DNA from 4 places in the Pokkaliibacter sp. CJK22405 genome. Region 1 is predicted to be linked to each of the others. Evidence: predicted binding sites of a transcription regulator. Region 1 holds the regulator's gene; each other region holds the start of a gene.
The links. Region 1 encodes sigma-54, which starts transcription at its own class of promoters, with help from an activator protein. Its sites were predicted from a motif close to TGGCACNNNNNTTGCTNT; they were not measured.
Positions count from the first base shown of each region.

Region 1 (3,452 bases):
TCCGCCTGCTGTACCAGTGCCTTTAACAGATCCACCGGCAGGTTATCGATACAGTAATAACCCAAGTCTTCCAGCGCATTGAGGGCTGTACTTTTACCGGAGCCTGAACGGCCGCTGATAATAAATAACTTCATGCCTTGTCCGGAACGATGGACAGAGCCGCCTTGTAGAGTCCTGCAGAATCGCTGGCCACGCGCAGCTGTTGTACGTTTGCCGGGTTTTGCAGCATGCCCGCAACCATGGCCAGGGCCTGGAGGTGTGACTCATGGGCTTCTTCAGGTGCCAACAGTACAAAGATGATATCCACAGGCTGGCCATCTCTGGCATCAAAGTCCACCGGGGATTCCAGATGGATCAGCGCAGCGGTCACTTCTTCACATTGAGACAGGCGGCAGTGAGGGATGGCAATACCACCACCTAGGCCAGTACTGCCAAGTCGCTCACGTCCAATAAGTCCATTGAAGATATCGTCGGTGTCGATATCCGTGAGATGTTCTGCGAGCAGGCCGGCAGCCTGCTCGAGAACGCGCTTTTTGCTTGACCAGGGTGCACCGGTCAGGGTGCAGCTCTGGCTTAGGATTTGGTCAAGTTGCATAAAGACGTTAGCGTACCATTGCACCCTGGCTACGAGCCTGGTGCTTCTCTTTGTGTTTGAGGAGCTGACGATCGAGCTTGTCCATCAGACCGTCGACGGCGGCATACATGTCGATATTTTCATTACTGGCGTGGAGGTCGGCGCCTGCCACATGAACTGTGGCTTCTGCAATCTGACGCTGCTTCTCGACGTTCAGGGTCACCTGAACACTGGTGATCGAGTCGGCGTGACGCTCAAGTTTCTGCATTTTATTTTTTACAAAGTCAGTCAGGGCAGGAGTTAATTCCAGCTGATGGCCTGTGATGTTTATTTGCATATGACTCTCCTGATTTGCCAGTGATTGTTCGCTGGTTAGATTTCACTATAGCCAATCCAAGACTGGGCTCGTCAAATCTATTTAGCGCCAAATCGTTTCCTTTTCAGACCAGCCGCTTACGTTCATTCGATGGAGCAATTGCCATCGCTTCACGATACTTGGCGACGGTTCTTCGCGCGACATTAATTCCCTGATCGCCCAGCAGGGTTGCCAATTTGGCATCGCTCAGAGGCTTGCGCGGTGGCTCATCGGCAATCAACTTCTTGATCATTGCCCGAATCGCCGTGGAAGAGGCTTCTCCGCCATCGGCAGTGCCAACATGGCTGGAGAAAAAGTACTTCAATTCAAAGACACCACGAGGGGTGTGCATAAATTTTTGCGTCGTGACACGGCTGATGGTGGATTCATGCATTTCGACGGCCTGGGCGATATCTGCCAGAACCATTGGGCGCATGGCTTCCTCGCCTTCCTCAAAAAAGTCGAGCTGGAACTCCACAATCTTGGTAGCGACTTTCAGCAGGGTGTCATTACGGCTTTGCAAACTTTTGATAAACCAGCGTGCTTCCTGTAGCTGATTTTTCAGATAGGTGTTATCCGCGCTGTTGTCCGCACGCTTGATCATGCTGGCATAGCTGTTATTCACCTTCAGGCGCGGCATCGCTTCCTGATTCAGCTCGATAGTCCACTGACCCTCTTTTTTCGCCACCACCACATCAGGTACAACGTATTCTGATTCGCCTGCATTAATGCTGGCGCCGGGGCGGGGGTTAAGGCTCTGGATCAGGTGTATGACGGCTGTCAGCTGTTCTTCAGAGAGGCGGGTGCGACGCATCAGCGTTGCATAGTCGCGGGTGCCGAGCAGGTTCAGGTGCTGGGCAATGATGTCCATGGCTTCCTGACGCCAGGGCGTGGTGGTCGCCAGTTGCTTGAGCTGGATGGTCAGGCACTCGGCAAGATCGCGTGCTGCGACGCCCGCCGGATCCAGCTGCTGCAGGTGATGAAGCACCATCACCATCTCATCCATTTCCACCGGATCTTCTTCATCCAGATCATCAAGACTTTCAAGCAACTCTTCCAGAGGAGAGGTCAGGTAGCCTTCTGCGTTAATGCTGTCGACCAGGGTGAAGGCAATGGTGCGATCACGATCGCTGAGTGGCATCAGGTTGAGCTGCCACTCCAGATGGTCCTGCAGGGATTCGCCAGCAGTGGCTCGTGACTCAAAGTCATAGCCATCGTCACCATCCCCGCTGGAGGATGAGGCAGGCAGTGTGGAATAGGTATCTTCCCAAGAGCTGTCTACGGACAGTTCATCGGGAATGTCATCAGACCACTGGCTGTCAGTGTCGACTGCGCCGTCCTGCTCATTCTGTGAGGTGTCCCGGGTTTCCTGATTGTGCGCGGTTTCATAGCGTTCTTCAGGTACGGGAGTATCAAACTCTTCTTCAACATCCAACAGGGGATTACCATCCAGTGCTTCCTGAATTTCCTGCTGAAGATCCAATGTGGAAAGCTGCAGTAAGCGGATGGCTTGCTGCAGTTGCGGGGTCATGGTCAGCTGCTGACCGATTTTTAACTGTAAAGAGGGCTTCATATTTGGCTACGAAGATACTTCCGACTCAGTAATTATGGATGGCTTAGGCCATTCGAATGGGTCAATAGCGAAAATTTTCACCAAGGTACACCTGACGAACCTGCTCATGTTGCAGAATCGTCTCGGCATCGCCCTCAGCGAGAATGTGCCCGTCACTTACAATGTAGGCGTGATCACAAATCGCGAGTGTCTCACGCACGTTGTGGTCGGTGATCAGTACACCGATGCCACGCTCTTTCAAATGGCGAATGATCTGCTGAATATCCGTGACCGAGATCGGGTCAACACCGGCAAAAGGCTCGTCCAGCAAAATAAAATCCGGATCCATGGCCAGCGCGCGGGCAATCTCCACACGACGGCGTTCGCCCCCGGATAAACTCATGCCCAGACTATCCTTAATGTGGGAGATGTGAAACTCCTGCATTAAGGACTCCGCCGTTTTCTTGCGGGCATCCTGATCAAGATCTTTTCGGGTTTCAAGGATCGCCATCAGGTTTTTCTCAACGCTTAACTTGCGAAAAACGGAGGCTTCCTGAGGCAGATAGCCGATGCCCGCACGGGCGCGGCCATGAACTGGCAGTGGGGTTAAGTCCTGATCATCACGGCGGACTTCGCCCTTATCCGCGGCGACCAGACCGACAATCATATAAAAGCAGGTGGTTTTGCCCGCGCCGTTGGGACCAAGTAAGCCAACGATCTGGCCTTGGCTCACGGAGAGGGAGACGTCCTTGACTACCTGACGGCCCTTATAGGCTTTAGCCAGGTGGCGTGCTTGCAGGGTGCTACTCATTCAGTTGTCTTTTGTTTCGGGTGCAAAATCATTTCAACGCGGCCGCTACCGGCATTTGAGCTTTTGCCACCACTGGCATTCACGGTGCGTTGGGTAATGTCATAGATGATCTTGTCACCTGTGAAGGTATCTTTTGCCTGAGTCAGTTTGGCATTTTCCT
Region 1 is NZ_JBKKHQ010000014.1:113,476-116,927, forward strand. Features, by position in the region: gene rapZ (RNase adapter RapZ) at 1-134, opposite strand, end outside; gene ptsN (PTS IIA-like nitrogen regulatory protein PtsN) at 131-595, opposite strand; gene hpf (ribosome hibernation-promoting factor, HPF/YfiA family) at 603-911, opposite strand; gene ACKC9G_RS10960 (RNA polymerase factor sigma-54) at 1,015-2,502, opposite strand; gene lptB (LPS export ABC transporter ATP-binding protein) at 2,564-3,292, opposite strand; gene lptA (lipopolysaccharide transport periplasmic protein LptA) at 3,289-3,452, opposite strand, start outside.

Region 2 (3,452 bases), on a different contig from region 1:
AACAGGTAAATAGCCAGCCTTTCAAAAATACGAAAGAACAAGCAGAGAATGAAAGTCATTATCATTAACAAAACGATTTGTATCAACCCCTGAAGCATTTATGTTTTAGCAATAAACTTATAAGCAAAAACAAACCCGCTAAAATAACAGCACCGAACCGATCAGGCGGCATTGAGTTAAGCCCGCCTTAAGCCGTTCATATCATCTTGTACTCACTTCCGACTTCGCCGCTGCTATCAGGAGCTTTCATGACGATTGATTGGGCAAGCTTCACCCCTTATTCCGCTTTAGTGGGCGGAGCACTCATCGGCATTTCCGTAGGCTTGCGCGTACTTCTATTAGGGCGCGTTACCGGGATCAGCGGCATGATCCGACAGAGCATTAAGGCCACAGGCCCAGCCCGCTGGAGTAATCTCGCATTTCTTGCAGGACTCATGCTTCCCCCGGCATTACTGACACTGACGCCCTGGTCGATCAGCAAAACAGAAAGCATTCATTCCTCCTGGTGGTTACTGATAATCGCAGGGTTATTAGTGGGTATAGGTACAAGACTGGGCTCAGGCTGCACCAGTGGCCATGGAGTCTGCGGAAATGCACGCCTCTCACCCCGCTCACTGGTAGCCACCTTCAGCTTTATTGCGATGGGGATGATCACCGTTGCCTGTCTTCGCTTACTTGAAGGAGCAGCATCATGAGCAGAGGAATTAACTTTGTAAGTGGCGTGCTGTTTTCACTGGGGCTTATGATCTCCGGTATGACGTCCCCGCAAAAAGTACAGGCCTTTCTCGATATCGCAGGACAGTGGGACCCGTCTTTGATTCTGGTGATGGTGGCAGCTATTGCCATAGCCTTTCCCTGTTTTCACTGGGTCGAGCAGCGCGATGCAACTCTCTATGGCACACCTGCAGAGCTCCCTGATAAGCACCCCATCACTCGCTCGCTGATTTTCGGTAGCTTACTCTTCGGCATAGGCTGGGGATTAGCCGGTATTTGCCCGGGCCCGGGCTTGGCACTGGCAGCCTCAGGGCTGCCGCTTGCCTGGCTATTCATCATCTTTATGCTGATAGGCATGCTGGTAAAACTTCCAGGTAAATCCTGACTTTTTGCATGAAATACAGTGTATTAAGGCACCCTGTAATATCTGCCACCCTCTTACTTTCTGCCCTGACAAAGTTACTTGCCACCGTATCATAAAAACAAAAAAGCCTTATAAAACAATAACTTAAAAACTGGCACAGCAAATGCATTATCTATTACTGCAAACTAATAGCATTGACTGAAGGAGAGAGGCGGAAGCGAGTTTTCATAAACGCACTGCCACTCCTTGGAAGCTCGGCTGATGACACATCAGCAATCTTTGGAGTTTGAGACTCTCAAGAATGAGGTTCAGTCCGCAGGATGCGGCACTTCGTCTCAGCACCACCATAGTCGGATTAAAGCGAGCCAAGAGGGGACTTTATTATGTTGACCAAAGACGAAAAGAAGACTGAGTTAAAGGTGTTAAACCAAGTGCTAGCCGTATGTGAGGATGGAAAAAGCTTCTATCAGCATGCAGCTCGCGAGGTTGACAGTGCATCTTTGCGTAGAGTGTTTCTTGAGCAGGCGCAAGCTCGCCGGGAAGCAATTCAGGAGCTGACAGAAGAAGTTCAGCATCGTGAAGGATCACCAGTCGATAATGGCACCGTCTCAGGCACATTACAGCAATGGTATACAGACATTCGGGCATCACTTTCAGACAGCCAGGACTATCAATTCATTGTGGCGCTGGAAGAAGCCGAGACAAGGTCTTTGAATGAGCTGAAACAGGCAGTGAGATCACTGCATAACCCAAGGCTGGCAAGCAAACTAGGAAGCCATCTCGCCACTATTCAGTTGGCCCATGATCGAATGAAGTCGATCAAGGATGATATGAAGCGGACGCATCACTGATGAAACCACCTCCCTCAAAACGTCCTACTTGCCTTAAAAAATGAAAGCCCCTTAATTGGGGCTTTCGTTTATCCAGCCTCTTCTCATCTGCCAAACGAAAATCTCGCAGCCGCTCCCTTCCTTCATAGCCTGGCTAAAAAGCCTATTCTCAACACATGCATAACCACGACCTCGCTAGTTTGGCTTCCCAGCGAATACAGCTGCGAAACTTCATAGGAGCACCGCATCCTCCGGAAGTAACTCATATTTCAAAGTATGTAATTTTTAACGGGTGCCTTACGTAAAAAATACCGACTCCATCATTACAACGCTTTTCCAAAAATTACCCGATCTGGAAAAACTTGCCAAAGGGATAGGAAATTTCTACAAGCAGCTGCTTGAAAAACTAACAAATGACCATTTAAAACCTTACAAATCAATAACTTAAAAAGTTGGCACACATCTAGCTTATATACAAACAACTAACCGATAATAAATTATGGATGATAAGACGATGATTGAGATTCTGTTAACCTTATTCGTAGGAACCCTGGTAGCCCTTGCAGCGACAATTGGCCTGTTCTCAACAATCTCCGTGAATGTAGTTGGCATTTGCTTAACATTCATTGTAGCGACATTTGCGATCTGCCTTTTCATGGAACGCTTCAGCTACTACAAACTGAACAAAATTAAAGAAGAGCTGGCAATCTAAGATCCTGCGCTCTGGCAAAATATACCTTGCCCAATAAAGCCCATAGGCGATAGCAAACTATCACCTATGGGTTTTCTACTTTATAAGCACCTAAAAAATAAAAGTAATTATTTTCAAACCCCGACAAAAAATTCAGAATCACACCTCAAAACTAAAATAGTTTTCAATAGACCTACCTTTCAGTAACACCTCTTTTTTTTATCTTCCAAGCTTACTTATCAAAAAGCCTCCCACTGCATCTTAGATTCTCTCACTCATTATTACCTAAGAATCATCCTTGAAATACTCAGGTAACACTTGATAGCAATTAAACTTTTGCCTTATTCAACACGAACAATACTGACAAAAACCACCCTGAAAAAACTTCAACGCTATTACAAAGCTACTTGGTAAATAAGTTAATGACGGAATAAAAATCATGATAGAAAAACAAAAAAACCTTTAAAAAACAATAACTTAAAAAGTTGGCACGGCGAATGCTTTATATTAATCGTGAATCTGATGAAGGAATAATCAAATGAATCACGTAGTAAAGATGACAGCACTGGCAACCGTATTAAGTGCAACTTCAGGAATCGCTTTTGCAGACTCAGCCAATAGCAATCAAAGCTGGACTGGCACCGCAAAAGACGCATGGCTCGACGGAAAAATCGAAACCATGTATTTGATGAATGAACATCTGAATCCATTCAAGATCGACACGGATGTAAAAAAAGGTGCCGTTACCTTAACCGGTACTGTTGATTCCGATATCGATAAAGAACTTGCAGGTTCTCTTGCTAAAGATATCGAAGGAGTTACCACCGTAACTAACAACCTGAAGGTTGATGGT
Region 2 is NZ_JBKKHQ010000007.1:270,597-274,048, reverse strand. Features, by position in the region: gene ACKC9G_RS04420 (YeeE/YedE family protein) at 249-695, shown strand; gene ACKC9G_RS04415 (DUF6691 family protein) at 692-1,099, shown strand; gene ACKC9G_RS04410 (PA2169 family four-helix-bundle protein) at 1,462-1,929, shown strand; gene ACKC9G_RS04405 (hypothetical protein) at 2,408-2,620, shown strand; gene ACKC9G_RS04400 (BON domain-containing protein) at 3,138-3,452, shown strand, end outside.
Region 2: a site for sigma-54 is predicted at 1,231-1,248, ahead of ACKC9G_RS04410 (PA2169 family four-helix-bundle protein). Genes of this name have one in related genera too.

Region 3 (3,452 bases), on a different contig from region 1:
GACATGAGCAGCTCCTGGGGGCTGGCAGCCGAAGCGGGTGTGGATCTCAAGCTGACTGATAACATCTACGCCAATGCCTCAGTCTGGTACATGGATATCGACACTGACGTCACCTTCAATGCCGGAGGCTCTCGCCAGAAGATCAAAACCGAGATCGACCCGGTGGCCTTTATGATCGGTGCGGGATACCGCTTCTAAATCAGGTCGTACGGACGTAAAAAAGGGAGCCTCAGCTCCCTTTCTCTTTGCGATGCACTGTCAGTGGATCAGTGCGTTTTCGGCATGTTGTCTTTCATATTCATCATGCGGTCATGCGCCTTATGCATCTGCGTTAACTGCAGATTCAGGCGGTTTTCCAGCTCCGGGCTTTGTACTTCATGGATGGTTTCCTGAAGTTCCACCAGAGTTTTGTCCTCCACCTCTTCAAGCTCTTTCACCAGGACATAATCTTCCTTGGCCTCACGAGTCACTGCCACTTTCATATCAGCGTACCACTCGTGCAATTTGTGAGTCATGGTGGTTTTGGTTTCCAGAGGCTCCTTCATGCGGATTTCATATTCCGGGCGCAGATCACGGATGATGGCATCGCGGGAGGCTGCCTGATCATTAAACAGGCGCTTCAGTGCTTCATCGTCGGTTTTTTCTGCGGCGTGCAGGTAAAACGATTTGGCGTCCTCGCAAATGTCGAGAAAAGAGGCGAGAGCCTTTGCATCACTTTCAGAAATTGTTTTATCCAACATGTTGATACTCCTTTGTCACCGTCGCCTGCTCTTAATTTGCCGATCAGTGTGTCTGGTAACCGGCTGTGAGGCGGCGAGGTAAGCTGCCATTTGTTCGATAGTCCGTATCGAAAAATTATCCTTTAGCCCCCGATTAGGCAGAGCCAGTCGCTAGTGAGTGGCATTGTGTTTGATCTAACAGGGGGGACAAATGGGTTGGGTATTGAGGTGGCCCTGTTATCAGGCCTGAGAGCGGTAGGAGAGCATTGCTCTGCCTACCGTTTAACAAGTCAGGATCGGGTTAAAGACGCAACCCTGACGGTGCTACACCCGTGGTGGTCGACGACCCAGAATCAGGAAGACGACAAACATCACCAGGAAGATAATGAACAGAATTTTAGCGATACCGGCAGATGCCGCAGCAATACCACCAAAACCCAGAGCGCCGGCTACCAGCGCCAATACCAGAAAAATCAGTGCCCATGAAAGCATAACCAAACTCCTTGGAAAGCCTATGTCCCATCAATTGGGGGCTTTGCATCCTGTGGGCGGCATCCGGCTGGATGCCGCGTTAACATTCACTCTTCAGTACGTCTCATTAACTGCCGGGTGAATTACTTGGCCGCAACGGTCAGGTGATCGACAACATCGCTCACACCGTCAACGTCTTTGGCAACCTGAATGGCTTTATCTTTCTCTGCTTTGGAGTCAACAGAGCCGGTCAGGGTAACTTCACCGCTGGGTGCGGTATCTACATTGATGGCAGTACCGGAGATATCGGAATCCATCAAGAACTTGGTTTTGATTGTTGCTGTGGTAGTGGCAGCATCAACCTTTGCCATGAAGGAAGACTTTCCGGAAGCATCCATGTCGTCATCATTCATGCTGACATCATTGTCAGTACTAACGGTCAGGTTGTTTTTCACACCAGTAACACCATCGATGTTTTCGGCAAGCTGACCTGCCAGTGATTTATTGATTTCTGAATCAACGTTACCGGTCAGGGTAACTTCACCTTTTTCGACTTCGGTATCGATATCGAAAGGGTTCAGGTTTTTATTCATCAGATATACCGTTTCAATACGGCCATCCAACCAGGCATCTTTCATTTCGCCTTTCCAATCATCGGATTTGGCATGAAGATTATTCTGACCATTTACCTTGGTGGCATCACCGGTTTTGGTCATTTCAGTTGACTGAGTGTCCACCTTATTCATGTCCGTATCACTTTTCATGGTATCGGCATTAGCCAGTACAGGCATTGAAGCGATAATGGCAGTAGCGATAGCTGTTTTAAATGTACGTTTCATGATGTGAGCTCCTTTTCACAGTGGTTTGCAGGAATTACTAGAGCAGAGAGCGTGCCAATTTTTTAAGTTGTTGAAATGTAAGGTTTTTATAATTTATTTTGAAAAATAAGTTCTGGCTTTCTGTGATATTTACCGAGTAAGAAAAGTAATTCTTTCATTGTAAAAAATAGACTGTTTCAGCCTGGTTTCGTGGTTATTTTTGTTCAAAAAAAAGTAATGCTTTTTGTTTCTTGGGGGTTGAGTAACGCCTGATCAGACTTTTCGTGTTTTTAGAAATTTCTATCAGAGTCGGTGGGGTAAATATCGAGATGATGGGTTAATGGAAAGAAACACAATAGACTGAAGTGAGAAGTTGCGCTGATATAAGTTGCTTGGGCTTTCCTAAGAATTGTCTTGCCTGATATCTGCCCTTATAGGTCATCTGAGTTATTAATGCTGCTATGACTTATTGGTTATCGGCAGGTTGAAGCACTTAAAGGAGGAAGTTATGGCACGCATCGTAGTGATGTATCACAGCGGTTATGGACACACAGCCAAGGTAGCGGAGGCTGTGCTGGAAGGTATTCGCTCTGTCTCAGGGGTGGAGTCACAACTACTTGAGATTGATGCTGACGGCAACTTGCCCGACGGTGGCTGGGAAACGCTCAAAGTCTGTGATGCTATCGTCATGGGCACACCAACCTATATGGGTGGGCCATCCTGGCAGTTCAAAAAGGTGGCGGATGCCAGCAGCAAGCCTTGGTTTGCACTGGACTGGAAAGACAAGATGGCGGCAGGTTTCACCAACTCCGCTTCAATGAACGGTGACAAGGATATGACCCTGCATTACCTGATGACGCTGGCGATGCAGCACGGCATGTTGTGGATCGGTACCGGTATGCTGCCGTCCAACACCAAGTCCGCCGGGCGCAATGACATTAACTATCTTGGTAGCTCAGCCGGTTTGATGACTCAGTCACCCTCGGATGCTTCCACTGATGAAGGCCCGTTGCCCGGTGATCTGGATACCGCACGTGAATTTGGTATCCGGATTTCTGAATCAGCACTGCGCTGGATGGCGGCACGATAAATCTCACCTCATAAAAAAACCGGCTCAGGCCGGTTTTTTTGTACTCGAAGAAAATGCTCAGAGCTTGTCGATAAAACGCTGAGCGTAGAGATCAATACTCGGCGTCATGGATTGCATTACGATAGTTTTGCTGAGGTTGATCATCCACTGGGCATCATCGCTGGCAAGGTCATTCGAGAATTTTTGCAGGGTTGCATCCTTCACGTCGCGATAGGCATAGGCCAGAAACTGCATCCCCGGGCGGCTCTTCTCGTAGTTCTGTGCTTCGTTTTTCAGGTTCTCGATCATGCTATCGAGATCCTTGCGCTTAATATATTTGAAGTCCTCCTGCTCAGCCGCCTGTGTTTTCAGTGA
Region 3 is NZ_JBKKHQ010000009.1:183,270-186,721, reverse strand. Features, by position in the region: gene ompW (outer membrane protein OmpW) at 1-198, shown strand, start outside; gene ACKC9G_RS06270 (PA2169 family four-helix-bundle protein) at 267-740, opposite strand; gene ACKC9G_RS06265 (DUF1328 domain-containing protein) at 1,044-1,211, opposite strand; gene ACKC9G_RS06260 (BON domain-containing protein) at 1,334-2,029, opposite strand; gene ACKC9G_RS06255 (flavodoxin family protein) at 2,517-3,098, shown strand; gene ACKC9G_RS06250 (hypothetical protein) at 3,156-3,452, opposite strand, start outside.
Region 3: a site for sigma-54 is predicted at 2,069-2,086, ahead of ACKC9G_RS06260 (BON domain-containing protein). Genes of this name have one in related genera too.

Region 4 (3,452 bases), on a different contig from region 1:
TCGATGAGGCAGTGCTGCTGTCGGATCGCATCGTAATGATGACCAACGGGCCTTCTGCCACCGTCGGTGAAATTCTGGATATCGAACTGCCACGCCCGCGTAACCGCATCGCGCTGGCCGATGACCCAACTTACAACCGTTATCGCCAGCAGGTGCTGAGCTTCCTCTATGAGAAACAGCGCAAAATTGAGCATCTGGACAGTCATCGCAGCAGTCGCAACAAAGACGATGCCCCGTCAGCGTCTCCAGACAAACAGGCGGCGCAAGGCTAATAGCGGACAAGGAGAGCCAGAATGCGATTTTACGATCTGGTAATCATCGGTCACGGCATGGCGGCCAACCGACTATTGCAGCGGCTGGCTGAAGAGTCCAACCGGCCGGAGCGGGTGCTGATTCTCGGCGAAGAAATACGCCCTGCCTATAACCGGGTGCTACTCTCTCCGCTTCTGGCAGGCGAGATCAGTAATGAAGCCTTGAATCTGAACCCTCAGGCCTGGTACGACGAACAGGGTTTTGAGTACCGCACCGACACCCGAGTGATGGCGATCGACCCCGCCAGCAAACGGCTAATCATGCAGTCAGGTCAGCAGCTGAACTACGGCAAGCTGGTGTTGGCAACCGGCTCGGTGCCTACCGTACCCAAGGTGAAAGGTTGCTCCTTGCCTTTCGTGATGGGCTTTCGTAACTGGCAGGATGTTGATCGCCTCAGCCGATTTGCGCGTCAAAGAGAGCGCATTCGTGCCCCCCGAGCCGTTGTCATCGGTGGCGGCCTGCTTGGACTTGAAGCAGCAGAAGGCTTACGCAAGCAAGGTGTGGAAACCACCCTGCTGCATCGCGCAGAGACGCTTCTTAACCGTCAGCTGGATCAGCAAGCAGGCACCATGCTGCAAGCGGCCCTGAGCGAACGAGGCCTGGGGATTATCACCCGGGCGCGTCTGGCCAGTATTGAGACAGACCACACCGAGCAGTTCGCAGGTATCGTGACCCTGGAAGACGGCAAGCACATCATGACCGATCTTGTTGTTATGGCGATTGGCATCACACCGCGCACAGAACTTGCCCGCGAAGCAGGCCTGAGCTGTGACCGGGCGATACGGGTAAATGCTTTTTTGCGCACCAGTGATCCGGATGTTTATGCCTTGGGAGAGTGCTGCGAGTTTGACGGTACCACTTACGGATTGGTCGCTCCGATCTGGCGGCAGGCTGAAACACTGGCTGGCGTTTTATGTGGCAGAGAGTCTCTGCCCTATAAAGAGGAAGCCATCGCCACCCAGCTAAAAGTCAGTGGCATAGAGCTGTTTTCAAGCGGCGAGATTAATTCTGAGGATGCCGAAGTCATGACCTTTATGGACCCGCAAACCCGTGAGTATCGCCGCCTCTGGCTGCGCGATAACCAGCTGGTTGGCGCCATTCTTTACGGCGATGTGCGTTTTGGTCAGCAGTATCATCAGTGGATTGTCAGCGGTGATTCCTGCGAACAGCAGCGGCAGCAACTGCTCTTTCCGCAGTGAACGTCATGCCCACCGTGCGAACCATTTCGGTGCCTGCGGGATTGATCAGGCCTCGATACTGAACAAAAACTGATCGCACTTTGAATGGCGATTATCTAAGCATCTGAATTACAAGGCTTTCTCAAAATGGCATAAAGCCTGCTTAGAGAAAGTCATTAAACAGGCAAGAGGAAACTTCGGTTTCACTCTTTTCGGACAACGGCGTCCGCTTCCTCTCTGAAATCAGAGCAGGAGCGACGCCGTTTTTTTATGCATGAATTTTGTCTACGACAAACAGGTGAGGAACCGTTATGACGTCAGTCACTTCAGCAGCGCAATGGCCCTGCCGCGTCGTGGTGGTCGGCAATGGCATGGTCGGTCATCAATTTATCGAATCCCTGCTCGGCAGCGAGCAGGCCAACCATTTCGACATTACGGTGATTGGCGAAGAGCCACGGGTCGCCTACGACCGCGTGCATCTGACCGAGTATTTCCAGTCCCTGAATGCCGACAATCTGGCGATGACCACGAAGGCCAGTTATGAGCAGCGTGGCATCCGGGTGTATTTGCACGAGAAAGTCACCGGGATTGATCGCGCCGCCAAAACCGTCACCACCAGCAGCGGTGCTCTGGTCGGTTACGACAAGCTGGTGCTGGCGACCGGCTCCTTCCCTTTTGTACCGCAGATTCCCGGTAATGACCGCAAGAACTGCTTTGTGTATCGCACCATTGAAGACCTCGAAGCCATCACCAAAGCCTCTGAAGAGGCCAAACGTGGTGTGGTTATCGGGGGTGGCTTGCTAGGCCTTGAAGCCGCCAAGGCACTGCGTGATCTTGAGCTTGAGGTCGATGTGATCGAATTTGCACCACGGCTGATGGCGGCGCAGCTCGATGATGCCGGCGCCGATGTGCTGCGCAAGAAAATCGAGGCGCTGGGTGTCGGTGTGCACCTGAACAAGGCCACCCGTGAAATCGTCGATGGCACCGAGTATGTGCACCGCATGAATTTCACCGATGACAGCTTCCTTGATACCGATCTCATCATCTTCTCCGCCGGTATTCGCCCCCGTGATGAGCTGGCACGCCAGGCTGAGCTGGCGATGGGGGAGCGTGGTGGTATCGTCATTAACGATGTCTGCCAGACCTCCGATGAGTCCATTTACAGTATCGGCGAATGTGCACTCTGGGATGGCAAGATTTTCGGGCTGGTCGGTCCGGGTTACACCATGGCGCGTGTGGCCGCTGACCATCTGCTCGGTGGCGTCAGCACCTTCGCCGGTGCTGATATGAGCACCAAGCTCAAACTGATGGGCGTTGATGTTGCTTCCATCGGTGATGCCCATGTGCGCACGCCGGGCGCTCTGACCTACGTTTATCAGAACCAGCCTGCCGAGGTGTACAAAAAGCTGGTGGTTGATGCCGAGAACAAGCGTGTCATTGGTGCGGTACTGATTGGCGATACCAGCGACTATGACACCCTGTTGCAATACATGCTCAATGCCATTGAACTGCCCGATAGCCCGGAAGCGCTGATTCTCCCAGCCGGTAGCGGCGCCGAAGGCAAACCCATGCTCGGGGCGGCGGCACTGCCGGATGCGGCCAATATCTGCTCCTGCTACTCCGTCTCCAAAGGGGCGATTCGCGGCGCGGTCGAGGGCGGCTGCTGCTCCGTGGCCGATGTGAAAGGCACCACCAAAGCGGGCACCGGCTGTGGCGGCTGCGTGCAGTTGCTGACGCAGGTAGTCAACCATGAGCTGGAAAGCCGTGGCATCAGCGTGAATCGCAATGTCTGCGAGCACTTCGCCTTCACTCGTCAGGAGCTGTACCACCTGATCCGCGTCGGCCAGATTCACACCTTCGAGGACATGCTGCACAAACATGGTTCAGGCGAAGGCTGTGAGATTTGTAAACCGCTGATTGGCTCGATTCTCTCCAGCTGCTGGAACGGCTACGTGCTGTCCG
Region 4 is NZ_JBKKHQ010000009.1:20,054-23,505, forward strand. Features, by position in the region: gene ACKC9G_RS05475 (ABC transporter ATP-binding protein) at 1-272, shown strand, start outside; gene ACKC9G_RS05480 (NAD(P)/FAD-dependent oxidoreductase) at 294-1,511, shown strand; gene nirB (nitrite reductase large subunit NirB) at 1,802-3,452, shown strand, end outside.
Region 4: a site for sigma-54 is predicted at 1,639-1,656, ahead of nirB (nitrite reductase large subunit NirB). Genes of this name have one in related genera too.